Linked DNA regions of Flocculibacter collagenilyticus. The protein of the gene in region 1 interacts with the protein of each later gene in a pairwise test. Links are inferred from orthologs where the notes say so. Each region holds a gene or a part of one and is shown on either strand. Other genes may lie near its edges.

Region 1 (7,552 bases):
CATCGACAAGAAAGGCGTCAGACTATGGTTTGGTTACCTATATTGATCAGCCAGCCTCCTCTTTCAATGTCGTTTTATTCTATTTCTATATATAGACCGTTTTTTAAAAAAAATCTTACTTCTAATTATATATCGGCGTAATTTTTTTTACTTTAGCACGACATCAGTGGGCCATCTCATTTAATTAACGCGTACATAGCCACCCGGGACTGCCTGAATTAATCCTGATAACTCTAACTCCATCAACTTAATCATAACAATATCAATACTTTGCTGATAGCGGTGGGCAATTAAATCTGTCGGTGTTACGTCATAATCGATCTGCGCTAATAATTTTGCATCATCAGCATTGACCTGGTTGCTTGATTTAGTGTCTTTCTGCTCATTCACATCAATGTCTAAGGCTAAACTTGCCTGCAAAGGCTGAGGCGCAGTTAAGGGAAGCTCTTCTAATATATCGTCTACACAGGCCACTAACTTGGCACCTTGCTTAATTAAATGATGACAACCTTGTGCTAAAGGATTCGTTATTGCGCCAGGTACGGCAAAGACTTCTCGGTTCTGTTCAAGTGCCAACCTTGCAGTAATCAGCGAACCACTCTTAACGGCAGCTTCAACAACCAGAGTACCCAAACTTAACCCTGCAATGATGCGATTGCGCCGCGGAAAGTTTTCTGGCTTTGCTGGTGTATTCGGCACAAACTCTGATATTAGTGCGCCCTGCTCCATAATTTGTTGCGCTAATCTCTGATGACGTTTCGGGTAAATATTATTTAGCCCAGTTCCCAATACTGCTACTGTTTGGCCAGCTCCCGCTAACGCCCCTTTATGTGCAGCGCCATCAATTCCCATTGCCAAACCGCTGGTCACTACCCAATGCCGATGCGTAAGTTCTTTTGCTAATTGATGCGCATTATTTAAGCCTGACGGTGTAGCACTTCTTGCGCCCACGATTGCAACTTGCGGCTGATGCAAAACGTTTGGATTACCAGCAACGTACAAAATAAGTGGCGGATCACTCATTTCCTTCAATAACGCAGGATAGGCGTCATCAAATAGGGTAATGGCATAATGCTGACTCTGCTCTAGCCAACTAAAAACAGTATTGAGATAGGCCTCATTTGGCCGATGTAAACGAGCAACTTGGCTTTCACTAAGTCCAAGCTGCAATAACGCGTCATTCGGCATAGCAAACAGTGTGTCTAACGAAAATCTAGACAACAGTTTGAGTAGCCCTTTCGTGCCAAGCTTAGGAAGTTGTTGAAGGATGAGAAGTTGACGTAATACGTCTAAATGTTGATTTGCCACAGACATTCCTTGTTGTCGCAGGTGTGATATAAAACAGCGCAGTAATTACTGCGCTGTTCGTGTTTATTTTAATTTACGCCGATTTTAGTATAAATTATGGGGTAATTACTTTATCGCCCACACGCACAGGTCTGTACGTATCCATTACCATGGCATAAGCAATTTTCTCGTACACTTTAAAAACCATCAATTCACCTACTTTTTCTCTAGGCATAATAACGATGTCTTCTTTAGTGTCTTCTAATACCATTTTTAACGGTTTTTTCGTTTCAGCGAGTAATTTGTCAAACTTAGATGAATCTTCAGCGTATTTAGGCCCATTCAAGGTTTTGATCACTTGCGGTGATTGACGCACAATATCCAGCATATGCCCAGCCTTCATATCTTGCGCTTCACCTAGGTTAAGAACTACCACATCCATTTTGCTAAATTCACGTAACTTTGAAGTGGATGCAATAATACGCCCTTCTACATTACTTTCTGGGCTGCGCATTGAGAAAAATGCAGGTAAGGTTTGCCCATCAGATGCAGGTAATAATTTATCGCCCGGTTTAATTTCTTTACGCACACTGGTTACGGTTGCCGAGGCAGGAATATTCTTATCGATATTGCCCGAACGAAACGCACGCAGTGTGCCAACAAAAATCGCTTCGCGGCCTAGTTCAACATCAGACTGATAATCGAAGTACGGCTCACCTTCACGATATATTGCATATTGACGGCCTACTTCTAAATCACCATTCACATACACAGTACGGTCCATCACAATATTCTTATGACTTTCATCGGCACCTAAAATGTAAGGCAACTCTGATACGACCACTTCATCAATAGACTGTTCAAAGCTTAAAAATGGACGGATCATATTTAGCGGCAAAGTAGGTACGGCTAAATCTTTTTTATGAACCTTGCGTTGTACAGGCGATAGCTTTTTCATGTTTCGATTGATCACAAGCATCGGCACGCCGTCTGCGTCATAAATCAATGAAATGGTATCACCGGGATAAATTAAATGTGGATTTTCAATTTGTGGGTTTAGGCGCCATAACTCGGGCCACTTCCACGCATCTTCTAGGTAGATTTCAGAGATGTCCCACAACGTGTCGCCTTTTTTAACAACATAGTTCGCTGGCGCGTCTTCTCTAATAGTTAGTACATCTGCCACAGCTTGGCTAGAAATTAGTAATGCGGCTAAAAATGCACTAAATCGTTTAACCATGCTAGCTTTCTTGAGCCTCTTGTTCATTATTTTTTCGTTCTTTTTCTGTTTAATTGGCTTTTAATCTATTATTAGCGACTGTAAATGGCTAAAATTGAAACATAACATATCTGTTAAATTAAAGCATGTAAATTAAAGGTCAAAATGGCAATACTAGAAGTTTTAAGATTCCCAGATGAAAGATTGCGCACCGTGGCGCAGCCTGTAACTGAAGTGAATGATGAAATCCGTCAAATAGTGAAAGATATGTTCGACACTATGATGGATGAAAATGGCATCGGCTTAGCAGCTACGCAAGTTGATATTCATCAGCGCATTGTAGTGATTGATGTGTCTGAAGACAGAGACGATCGACTAGTACTCATTAATCCAGAAATAACTCATAAAGAAGGCACAACCTGTAGTGAAGAAGGCTGTTTATCAGTGCCTCATTCTTACGCTAAAGTTGATCGCGCCGAACGGGTATCTGTTACAGCGCTGAATGAGCAAGGTGAAACCTTCTCGTTTGACGCAGACGGTCTTCTGGCTATCTGTATTCAACATGAATTAGATCATTTAGTTGGCAAACTTTTTATCGATTACTTATCTCCGCTTAAGCGCGAGCGTATTAAAAAGAAATTAGAAAAAGAAGCGCGCCTTCAAGCCAAAGCGAATCGTAGTTAATCAGTCATAAAGGTTTATTTTGTCTAATCCATTAAAGATTATTTTTGCTGGCACCCCTGATTTTGCAGCAAAGCACCTTCAAGCACTTATTGATTCAGAACATCAAATCTGTGCAGTTTATACTATGCCCGACCGCCCCGCTGGACGGGGTAAAAAACTTCAAGCCAGCCCGGTTAAGCAACTTGCACAAGAGCATGACTTGCCCGTGGTTCAACCAAGCAGTTTAAAGTCTGAAGAAGCGCAACACGCACTGGCTGCGTTTAACGCTGATCTGATGGTTGTTGTTGCGTATGGGTTAATTTTGCCACAAGTGGTATTAGACACACCCAAATATGGCTGCATTAATGTACACGGTTCTATACTTCCTCGCTGGCGTGGTGCAGCTCCAATCCAGCGCGCCATTTGGGCGGGTGATGCTGAAACAGGTGTCACCATTATGCAAATGGATGCAGGGTTAGATACCGGTGATATTTTACATATTGCCCGCACACCTATTGAAGCCACCGACACCAGTGCAAGCATGTATAACAAGTTAGCAGAAATTGGCCCGAGGGCTTTGCTCACCTCACTGACCTTAATTGCTGAACAACAAATTACCGCGACACCTCAAGATGACAAGCTCGCTAATTACGCTGAAAAATTGTCAAAAGAAGAAGCGTTATTAGATTGGAATAAATCCGCAGCTGAATTAGAACGTGAAATCAGAGCGTTCAATCCGTGGCCGATGTCTTACACTAAGCTTGATGAACATAACATTAAAGTGTGGCAAGCACAGGTTATTGATGAGGCACATAATGCAGCACCAGGCACTATTCTTTCTGCCACAAAACAAGGCATTAATATCGCCACTCAACAGGATGTACTGTCAATTACTTCATTACAACCCCCTGGTAAAAAAGCCATGTCTGCACAAGACTTTATCAATGCGCGCGCCGAATGGGTAACACCGGGCAAGGTGTTAAAATGAATGTAAGAGCACTTGCTGCTAATTGTTTATTTCAGGTTGTCGATAAAGGCCAATCGTTAAATGATGCGCTCCCTCAGGCACAACAACAATTAGCTTCTAGTAAAGATAAAGCGTTGCTTCAACATATTTGCTATGGCGTATTACGCTGGTTACCAAAATTGGATTATGTAACCAATGAATTAGTCAGCAAGCCATTAAAAGGCAAACAACGCCTATTTCAATTCTTATTGTATGTGGGTATTTATCAACTGGCGGAAATGCGTATTCCTGCACATGCCGCCGTGGCTGAAACCGTTAAAGCAACAAAACAACTTAAAGCGCCGGGGTTAAAAGGCATGATCAACGGCGTATTACGTAATTTTCAGCGCCGTGAACAAGCCTTATGGCAAGCAGAACAAGCGAGCCCTGTGCTCCAATACGCACACCCAAACTGGTTTATTAAACGCGTTCAAGCCGCTTATCCTGAACAATGGCAACAAATCTTAAGCAATAATCAGCAACAAGCACCGTTGTGGCTAAGAGTAAACGAACAAGTACAACCGCGTAATAGTTATAGTGATCAGTTAAATGAGCTGAATATTAAACACACTGTATCTGAAACAGCATCACAAGCCATCTTACTAGATACCCCTATTGATGTGGCTAAACTGCCTGACTTTGAGCTAGGCAGTTGCTCGGTACAAGACGCAGCGGCACAACATGCGGCATTATTATTAGATGCTCAACCGCATCACAATGTACTTGATGCCTGTGCGGCCCCTGGTGGTAAAACCTGTCATATTTTAGAGCTCACCCATGATATAAAAATGACAGCAATTGATAGTGACGAATCACGCCTCAGTCGGGTGCTTGAAAATCTACAGCGATTAAAACTCACGGCAAACACCATCTGTGGTGACGCGAGCCAACCGCAACAATGGTTTAATGGTGAATTGTATGACCGCATTTTGTTAGATGCACCTTGCTCTGCAACGGGTGTGATTAGACGTCATCCAGATATCAAATGGCTTCGTAGAAACAATGACATTGCGGAATTAGCGGCACTACAACAAAAAATATTGCTCGCACTATGGCCAACATTAAAACCAGGAGGCATTTTACTGTATGCCACCTGTAGTGTATTACCAGAAGAAAACCAGCAACAAATCGAGCAATTTTTAGCAAGCCAAACCGATGCCGAGTTATTACCTATTGCTTATCAACACGATCAACGAATTGGCTGGCAAATTTTACCTGGCGACAATAATATGGATGGCTTTTATTACGCCAAACTACACAAAAAAATTAACGAAACTAAATGAAGATAATCATTCTCGGTGCTGGGCAAGTAGGTGGCACACTAGCGGAAAATTTGGTCGGTGAGCAAAACGATATCACGATTGTTGATATTAACGCTGCACGACTAAACGAACTGCAAGACAAACTCGACCTTAAAACCATTAACGGTCACAGCGCGCATCCCAATGTTTTGCGCCAAGCAGGTGCCGAAGATGCCGATATGATTATCGCCGTAACCAGCAGTGATGAAGTTAATATGGTAGCTTGCCAAGTGGCCTATAGCTTATTTAACACACCCTCGAAAATTGCACGTATTCGTTCAGAGGCATACCTAGAGTACCGTCATCAACTGTTTCATAATCACGAAATGCCGGTGGATCACTACATCGCGCCTGAGCAGCTAGTAACGCATTACATTAGACGCTTAATCGATTACCCCGGCGCATTGCAGGTACTCGAATTTGGTAACGGCAAGGTGTCATTAGTGGCTGTAAAAGCCTATTACGGTGGCTTATTAGTGGGCTATGCCTTATCAGCATTGAAAGATCATATCCCTAACGTTGATACGCGTGTTGCCGCAATTTATCGCCAAGGCCGCCCCATTAAGCCTCTTGGCACCACTGTAATAGAAGCGGACGATGAAGTGTTCTTCGTGGCTGCCACCAAGCACATTCGCGCGGTAATGAGCGAACTGCAAAAGTTAGAACAAAGCTACAAGAACATTATGATCGTCGGCGGCGGCAACATAGGCTGCGGATTAGCAAAGTCATTAGAGCAACAGCATAAAGTCAAATTAATAGAGCGCGACCAAAATCGAGCAGAATCACTCTCTGAAACGTTAAACAATACCTTAGTTTTTTGTGGAGATGCGTCGGATCAGGAACTATTATCAGAAGAGCATATTGAACACGTTGATGTTTTTATTGCAGTAACCAATGATGATGAGGCAAACATCATGTCTGCGATGTTAGCTAAACGCTTAGGCGCACAAAAAACGATGGTGCTGATTCAGCGCACTGCTTACGTTGACCTTATCCAAGGCGGCGAGATTGATATTGCTATTTCGCCGCAGCAAACCACTATTTCCGCACTGTTAACCCACATTCGACGCTCGGGCATTGTTAACGTGTATTCATTACGTAAAGGTGCTGCAGAAGCCGTAGAAGCAGTTGCACATGGTGATGAAAACACCTCAAAAGTCGTCGGGCGCACGATTGGAGAAATCAAATTACCTCCTGGTGCAACAATTGGCGCAATTGTACGTGACAATGAAGTGTTAATCGCGCACGATAAGACCGTCATTGAAGAAGATGATCACGTCATTTTATTTTTGATTGATAAAAAATACATTTACGAAATTGAAAAACTCTTTGCTGTTAGTGCAATATTTATCTAGTAGTCGACATTTAACGTATTATTTGCAACGGAATTATGAATAAACATAACAGTAATATTAAACAAGCCATACACACCTTACAGCAAAACACTGAACGATTTACTGACCGTTATGTTGTTACTTGGGTAGGCGTAATTTTACTGTTATTTATTATTGGTGCTGGCTTTGCCTATTTCAGCGGCAACCAACAACAACAAAATAAAGTGGCAACACTTGAACAAGCACTGAAACAAACTGAAGACTTAAAACAGCTTGCCACCTTACTTCCAGAACTAAATAAAACCCAACAACAAATCGCGCTTAGCAACGAACAACGCCAAGAATTGACCATGTTACGTGAACAAGTCTCTACCCTTCGTAACCGCGTAGCCGCCTTGACCACAGAGCGCCAACAAGAAGTGGCTAGTAAGAATAATGAAATAAATAATTATTTAGGTGAGGTTGAGGCGCTAAGAACTGAAAACGAAAAATTGCGTCGACAACTATCTGATTTAGAAACGCTTGCTGCCCATCAAGAAAACCATATTAACCAGTTTGAACTCGGCGAAAACGATTCCATTACCATGATAGAAGGCATTAATAGCCGTTTTGGGATCCGAGAAATCGGCACCAATTTAGTAAAAACATACAGCGGGAATGCGCTTTATTTTATGCGTACTGCACAAACCATCACGCTTACGGTTAAGCCGTATTATCGTTGCCAAGTAACACTAAATAAAAT
Region 2 (8,208 bases), 1.3 Mb from region 1 along the record:
AGCAGCGCAAGGCATGGATATCGTGACTGAAAAGCGTGATACAGAGCTAAATACAGTGATGTCGAATAGTTTTGGTTTTGGTGGCACTAACGCAACTTTAGTACTGCAAAAATATAAAGCGTAATCGCAATTAGGTTGTTACCGTTCGCGTAAAGCGAACGGTATTTCACGCCTTGTTAGTTTTGATTATTAATTAAATCCATGACAGGGTGCTTCATATTCCGGTTAAATACTTCTTCACCCATAACATAAGTTGCATGAATATTACGGTTGTCGCCAAGCATCATTAATACAAATAGTTTTTCGTGTAGTGAACTAGCTTTCGACATTCTATACTCCTGAAAAGGCGTACCTGCCCAATCCATCACAATAAAGTCAGCTTCTTTGTTATTTAAAAAATTACCAATGCTGTCATCTAAGCTAAGTGATTCAGCCCCACCTAATGTTGCCAAGTAGAAGCCTTCAAATGCTGAAAACTTTTGGTTTTGCAGCTGAATGATTTTATAAGCCTCATTTAATGTTTCTAGCATTGAAAAGCTGGTGCCTGCGCCTACATCAGTGCCCAATCCGACGCGAATGCCGGCCTCTCTAGCCGTTTTAAGTTTGAATAAGCCACTGCCCAGAAAAAGGTTAGAAGTAGGGCAAAACGCGATAGACGATTTAGTTTTAGCAAGAGTTTGAATTTCTTCATCATCTAGGTGAATACTATGTGCAAAAATAGAGCGAGAGCTGGTTAAATTATAAAAGTCATATACATCGGTATAGCTTTTTCTATCGGGGAATAATTCTTTTACCCATGCAATCTCACCTTTATTTTCTGATAGATGTGTATGAACCCATGTATCAGGAAATTCTTTCTTTAATTTACCTGCCTGCTCAAGCTGTTCTGGAGTGGACGTTGGAGCAAACCTAGGCGTAATAGCGTAGTGAAGCCGTCCTTTGTTATGCCAATCTTTAATTAAGCGTTTAGAATCGTTATAACTACTGAGGGCGGTGTCTTGCAGGTATTCAGGGGCATTGCGATCCATCATCACTTTACCTGCAATAATCCGCATGTTTTTGTCATAAGCTTGTTCAAAAAGTACATTTACAGATTGAGGGTGTACAGTACCAAAAATAAGCGCAGATGTTGTGCCATTGCTCAACATCTGGTGTAGGAAAACATTTGATATTTTCTTGGCGTATGCTTTATCTGCAAATTGCTTTTCAGTTGGAAACGTATACTTTTTAAGCCAATCTAAAAGCTGTTCACCAAAAGCCGCTATCATTTCAGTTTGTGGGTAGTGAATATGTGTATCGATGAAGCCTGGGATAATTAACTTACCGCTATAGTCAACAACATCTATATTTTTTAATGCAGTAGATAGTTCGCTTGCGCTCCCCACTTTATGTACCTTTCCATCTTTAATAATGAGTATGCCATCTTGGAAGTACTCGTAACTATCCTCAAGCGTTGATGCTAAAGCAGGGTTAGACTTAAAGTGAAGAATACTGGCTTTAAATGCGACCGTCTTGGCAAGTACAGATGTTGAAGTAAGGAATGTAAAAAGCGCGACTACTAATAAAAAGTGTCTCATAATTTTTGTCCATCAAGGTAGGAAAAGAGCGTAGTGGTCTCGCAAAAATTAGTCGCACTTTGGCTAAATATCAATGTTAACAGGAAAAATAAACACTATATATTGTACTAGATAAGTGGGCTGTGACTTGCAGCATGAACATACCTTACTGAACAATCATGTAGCGGTATGTATTCAAACGAGAATATAAAAATGGTTTAGACGTGCTGGCTTTCCAATTTGAATCTAAAATCAGTTACAATTCCAACAAATTAATTTGCACGGATAAGATATTGTCAGAAATGAACATTTTTTATGATGAAAACATGCCTTATGTGGAAGCGTTTTTTTCTGAACTTGGGCAATTAACTGCGTTTAATGGGCGCACAGTTACCGCAGAGCAAGTTAAGGATGCAGATATATTGTTAGTAAGATCCATCACCAAAGTTGATGAAGCCTTACTTAGCTTAAACAAAAAGATTAAGTTTGTTGGCACTGCGACAATTGGTGTAGATCATATTGACCAACCTTACTTACAGTCTAGAAATATTACTTTTACCAACGCACCTGGCTGTAACGCGATGGGGGTTGCGGATTATGTAATCAGTAGTTTGTTGGTGTTGTGCAATAAATACCAACGTAATCTGTATAATCTTACAGTGGGTATTGTTGGGTTAGGAAATATTGGTAGTCGATTAAAGACCAAGCTTGACGCGTTGGGTATTCGAACGCTGGTGTGTGATCCATTTAAGCAGCGAACTGACACTAAAAAGCCAAGTACTAATCAAACAAACGATACCATTGGTGATATTAGCAATGTTAACTATGTTAGCTACGAAAAGTTGTTAGCTGAATCGGATGTTGTGACTTTCCATGTACCATTAACAAAAAGCGGTGACCATCCAACATATCACTTATTAGACTCTGATAGGCTTTTACAACTTAAACGTGACGCGATGATAATTAATGCTTCTCGTGGTGAAGTGATTGATAATAAAGCGCTATTGAATGCCAGAAAAAAAGGAATGCTTGGGGGGCTAGTGCTAGATGTATGGGAAAATGAGCCTAATATTTTAGAGGCATTAATTCCACATACTGATATTGCCACCGCACATATTGCTGGGTATAGCTTAGAAGGAAAAACTCGCGGCACAGAATATCTGTACCAAGCTGTATGTAATACACTGAACGTGAAAATTAAAAAAGCGTTAAAAGAATTTCTTCCTTCTGACTTTTTTAATACTATAACGCTTAATGGTTCAGGAACAACAGTGTTAAGCCAAACCGGCTTAGAAAAAATACTCGATCAGTCGCAGTTAACTCGTTTAGTGCATAGTGTGTACGATGTTAGACGAGACGATAATTTGTTCCGATTTTATATTAATGGCGAAGGGTTTGATTGGTTACGCAAAAACTATCCTGTTCGCAGAGAGTTTAGTGCTACAAATATTGCTGTTGAACCTAACAATAAATTACTTATAAACCAATTAATGCAATTGGGTTTTTCACAAAATTAATAGGAGAAATGAATGTCACGACTATTTGATGTGGCGGTATTGGGAGCCACTGGCTTGGTAGGGCAAACGATAATCGAGTTATTAGCGGAGCGAAAGTTTCCTATTAACAAATTATACCCTCTGGCAAGTAGTCGTTCTGCAGGTGAAACCGTATTTTTTAATGGTGAAGAAATAGAAGTCATCGACGCAGAAACATTTGAATGGACCAATGCACATTTTGGCTTTTTTTCGGCAGGCGGAGATGTCTCAGCTAAGTTTGCCCCGATTGCCGCTGAAGCGGGATGTATTGTTATAGATAACACGTCACATTACCGATATGAGCCAGATATCCCACTTGTTGTGCCTGAAGTAAATCCACAAGCATTGGCAGACTTTAGAAATCGTAACATTATTGCTAATCCAAACTGCTCTACCATTCAAATGATGGTGGCGTTAAAACCGATTCATGACCTAGCGGGGATTAACCGCATTAATGTTTCTACGTATCAATCAGTATCTGGTGCGGGCAAAAAAGCGATGGATGAGTTGGCAAAACAAACGGCTAGCTTAATGAACGCACGTCCACTAGAGACAAGTGCCTTTAGTAAACAAATTGCCTTTAACTGTATTCCTCAAATTGATGCATTCCAAGACAATGGCTACACCAAAGAAGAAATGAAAATGGTGTGGGAAACACAAAAAATACTGGCTGATGATACTATTTTAGTAAACGCCACCGCCGTTAGAGTGCCTGTGTTCTATGGTCATGGAGAAGCCATTCATTTAGAAACTAACATGCCTATTGATTTAGATAGTATTAAATCAGCGCTACATAGTGCGCCAGGTATAACATTGATTGAAGACGAGCAAGATTTTCCGACGCAGGTAACAGATGCTAGTGGAAATGATGATGTGTATGTTGGTCGTTTACGCCACGATATTACTCATCCAAATGGCATAAATTTATGGGTTGTATCAGACAATGTGAGAAAGGGCGCAGCAACGAATGCTATTCAAATTGCTGAGCTGTTAATTGACGAGCACATGTTATAGCAATTGGCATGGTTAAATGATTTTTAAAAGTCGATTTTTATAACTTCATACAATTCATGTATATATCTAAGCCGTGTTGCTCAAGTGACACGGCTACCTGCCGATACAATTAATATCTCATAGTGAGATTGCGTAAAATAATGCAAACCAATTCATACCATAATGGTAAATAAAGTCTAAAATTGGAATACGGCTTGCAAGACAATGCTTTTTTTCAAATAATAACTATAACATGGGATTCTTAGGATAGCTGATGCGCCGTTTTTTGCTGTTGTTGAGCATAGTTACAATTACTCTTTTTGCTAATACTTTTGACACTAATGCGTTAGAAGGAACACGGCTCAAAGGGCCTAAAGGTGTTGACTACGGTGAGCAAGGCCGTATTTACGGGCCAATTAAGTCGTCAGATACCTTGTGGCATATCGCGCAAAAAGTTAGGCCAGAAGCAAGTGTAAGCCTTTACCAAGTAATGGTTGCTTTATATCAGAAAAATCCCGGCGCCTTTCTTGATAAAAACTTAAACCACATGTCTGACGGTAGTTACCTTTCCATCCCTACCATTCAAGAAATTAAAAATATTGATCCTACCGACGCCTTAATGCGTTCACAGTCAGACGACGATTTATGGGCTAGAAAGCTGCGCGGAGAAGATATATCAGGCAGTGTTTCAGAGGCTGAAAGAAAGCTAAGCAATGCAAAGCAAGTTGATATTGAGCAAGCTAAAACTGAGCTTTCAGACAAATTAGAAAAGTTACAATCTGAGCAAACAGAGCAACTCGAATCTCTTAAAAGTGAATTTAGCAGTTCGTATTCAACGGTAAAAGATGTATTAGAAGAAAATGCGCAGCTAAAAGAAAAACTAAATATCATTAACGAAGAAATTACCCTCCTAAAAGATGCATTAAGTAAAGATGAGCAAGCAACGGCTCAACTGTTAGAAATGCAGTCGCAAATCCTTGCACAAACAAAAGAAGATTTAGAAATAACCAAAGCAGAAGCAGATAAAGGGTTTAACTTTGCCGATACAGGGAAAAGTATTGCCGAAAGCACGGTTTTTTGGGTCTTAGTGGGGACGATCCCGGCTCTTGCAATTCTTGGCTTTATTATTATGAAGTTAAGAAATAAAAAAGAAGAAGAGGAAGAGATCGTTCTTGAACCTCAAGCAAAACAAAGTGCCGATATGTACGAACCTGAGGATGAACTGTCCTTAGATGAAGAGCTAAGTTTAGATGAGCCAGATGAATTGTCACTGGATGATGATGAAGGGCTAAATTTAGAAGAAGAGGATGATGCATTAGAAGAGTTTGGTGACGATCTTCTTGACGATGGCACAGACTTACCAGATGACGATGCTATCCAAATTGACGGTGACGAGTTAGAAGAACCAGATGATATTCTTTATGAAGAAGACGCTTCAGCTGACGATGAACTTTTACATGATGAAGTAGAAGTTGAAGAAGAAGTGCCTGATATTGAAGCTGAAGAAACTGAGGACAGTGAAGAATTAGTGCCAGAGCATGATGGCATGCTTGATCAAAGCGAGTTAGACGATCTGTTATCAGTAGATGAAGAGTTATCCAAACTAGATGAAGCAGATGAAGATGAGAATTTATCAAATGATGATTTAGATGAACTTCTTAATCAAGAAATTGATGAAACAGATTTAGACTTGGATGATGAAGCTTTTGCCGCTGAGCTTGATATGGATTCAGAGAATATAGACGTTGATGACATAGTCGCGGAAGCGTCTGGAGAAGACAGCGATATAGTAGACGGTGATGTTGCAGCGGATGATGAAGATGCTACGGAAGAAGTAGATATTGATCAGCTATTAGATGAAACACAATCCGACGAGCAGCCAGCTGACCAAGCCGCAGATGAGTCGGTTGAAGCAGACGATGATTTTGATGTAGATGATTTATTAGCTGATGTAGCAGCTAGTGAAGAAACGGAAGATGGCTTAGAAGAAGTCGAGCTAGACTTACCTGAAGGTTCGGAGCCAGATGCAGATAATCAACTTGAAGTTGAGGCATCTAATATCGCTACCAGCGATGAAGAAATGGCAATCGATGATGTTGATGCAATTATGGACGAATTGGCAGATCATGATATCGACACTTCTGATGATACAGCTGACTTGGAAGAAAGCTCGAAAGAAGGTGAACTCGATGAAAGTGATGAATTAGATGATATTGACGCTTTGCTTGAAGAAACGGCTGATAACAATCAACTAGAAGAAGATGTGCAAGAAGATGAAATCCAAGAATTGTCCGATATTGAGAGTGAAGCGGCTGATATTCTAGATACTGATATTGACCAGGTTCTATCAGAAAATGATGAAGAGGTTGAAGAGTTAGATGAAGAGGCAATCTTCGATGAAACTGATGGTGTTGAAAATGAAAATCTAGATTTTGAAGATTTGATTGATGCTGATGAGTTGGATGCTCAATCAACTTCAGAAGATGATATAGAGATAGATGAAGCTGAAAATAGTGAAGCACAAACTGATACTCATGACGATGAAGAAGCCAAAGTTGAAGAAAGCAATGAGTTACAGGAATCGGAAAATATAGCGAGCTTAGAAAATGAACAGGTAACAGATGTAGATATCATTTCTGAGCAAGATGAACAAACTCAAGCATCGCAGTCAGAGCTAACCGATAGTACTGAAGAACCTGCAAGTAATGAAGTAAAAGAGCAAGTCGCTCATGAAAAAGACTTACTTGATGAAGACGTGACGGAAGAGCCAGAGCTTGAAAATACAAGTCAAGTGAGCGCTGATGAAACAATTGGTAAGGATGAGCTGCAAGATCTGGACTTAGGTGAGGAAGCCGAAGGTGGAGCAGAGTCTGAAGAAGCTGAAGCGCAAGAGGCACAAACAAGTGAGTCAGTGACTGATGCTGAAACGCCTGACGAACTTCCTGTTGAAGATTTAGAGAAAGAGACAACAGAAGAATTAAGCGAGCTTTTAGATGAGACTTCAGAAGGTGATGTGGAGCCTGAAGACGCTGAATCACAAGACTTAACGCTAGAAGATCCTACCCAAGAAGAGTCTGAACAAGAAGAGCTTGTACAAGAAGAACTCGCGCCAGAAGATTCTGAACAAGAGTTAGCGCTTGATGAAGCGTTAGAAGCAGAAGCGCAAACGAGTGAGCCGCTAGTTGATGATGAAATACCAGATGAATTTTCTATTGAAGAATTAGAAGAAGAGCCAGCAGAAGAGTTAACCGAGTTTTTAGATGAGACTACAGAAGGTGATGCGGAGTTAGAAGAAGCTGAATCACAAGACTTAACGTTAGAAGAGCCTACCCAAGAAGAGTCTGAACAAGAAGAGCTTGTACAAGAAGAACTCGCGCCAGAAGATTCTGAACAAGAGTTAGCGCTTGATGAAGCGTTAGAAGCAGAAGCGCAAACGAGTGAGTCGCTAGTTGATGATGAAATACCAGATGAATTTTCTATTGAAGAATTAGAAGAAGAGCCAGCAGAAGAGTTAACCGAGTTTTTAGATGAGACTACAGAAGGTGATGCGGAGTTAGAAGAAGCTGAATCACAAGACTTAACGTTAGAAGAGCCTACCCAAGAAGAGTCTGAACAAGAAGAGCTTGTACAAGAAGAACTCACGCCAGAAGATTCTGAACAAGAGTTAGCGCTTGATGAAGCGTTAGAAGCAGAAGCGCAAACGAGCGAGCCGCTAGTTGATGATGAATTTTCTGCTGAAGATTTAGAGGAAGAGACAGCAGAAGAGCTAGCCGAGCTTTTCGATGAGACTGCAGAAAGTGATGCGGAGCCTGAAGAAGCTGAATCACAAGACTTAACGCTTGAAGATCCTACCCAAGAAGAACTTGAACAAGAAGACTTTGAAATAGAAGAGCAGGCTCAAGAACAAGAGTTAGCGCTTGATGAAGCACCAGAGTCAGCAGAAGCACAAACAAGTGAGCCGCTTGCTGATGATGAAATGCCTGACGAACTTCCTGTTGAAGAATTTCCGGAAGAACCTACAGAAGAGTTAACAGAGCTATTAGAAGAGACCGCAGAAAGTGATGCGGAGTTAGAAGAAGCTGAAGCGCAAGACCTAACATTAGAAGAGCAGGCTCAAGAACAAG

The links.
Region 2: the proteins of def (region 1) and HUU81_RS05935 interact in binary tests that used the Escherichia coli proteins (3 or more experiments, as listed by UniProt). The link is inferred for Flocculibacter collagenilyticus from one-to-one orthologs.

The regions. Positions count from the first base shown.
Region 1 is NZ_CP059888.1:28,872-36,423, reverse strand. The notes cover bases 1,551-4,430. They hold def (peptide deformylase), read left to right. Parts: upstream 1,551-2,671; coding sequence 2,672-3,190; downstream 3,191-4,430. Other genes in these bases: rsmB (16S rRNA (cytosine(967)-C(5))-methyltransferase RsmB), read left to right, coding at 4,154-4,430; fmt (methionyl-tRNA formyltransferase), read left to right, coding at 3,210-4,157; HUU81_RS00130 (LysM peptidoglycan-binding domain-containing protein), read right to left, coding at 1,551-2,527. Outside these bases: DNA-processing protein DprA, read right to left, coding at 181-1,308; more of HUU81_RS00130, read right to left, coding at 1,403-1,550; more of rsmB, read left to right, coding at 4,431-5,458; Trk system potassium transporter TrkA, read left to right, coding at 5,455-6,831; HUU81_RS00105 (hypothetical protein), read left to right, coding at 6,867-7,552. UniProt on the Escherichia coli protein: Removes the formyl group from the N-terminal Met of newly synthesized proteins. Requires at least a dipeptide for an efficient rate of reaction. N-terminal L-methionine is a prerequisite for activity but the enzyme has broad specificity at other positions.
Region 2 is NZ_CP059888.1:1,351,719-1,359,926, forward strand. What follows is about bases 2,276-5,095. They hold HUU81_RS05935 (aspartate-semialdehyde dehydrogenase), read left to right. Parts: upstream 2,276-3,085; coding sequence 3,086-4,105; downstream 4,106-5,095. Other genes in these bases: HUU81_RS05930 (4-phosphoerythronate dehydrogenase), read left to right, coding at 2,276-3,073; HUU81_RS05940 (FimV/HubP family polar landmark protein), read left to right, coding at 4,359-5,095. Also shown: fabB (beta-ketoacyl-ACP synthase I), read left to right, coding at 1-124; guaD (guanine deaminase), read right to left, coding at 177-1,577; more of HUU81_RS05930, read left to right, coding at 1,859-2,275; more of HUU81_RS05940, read left to right, coding at 5,096-8,208.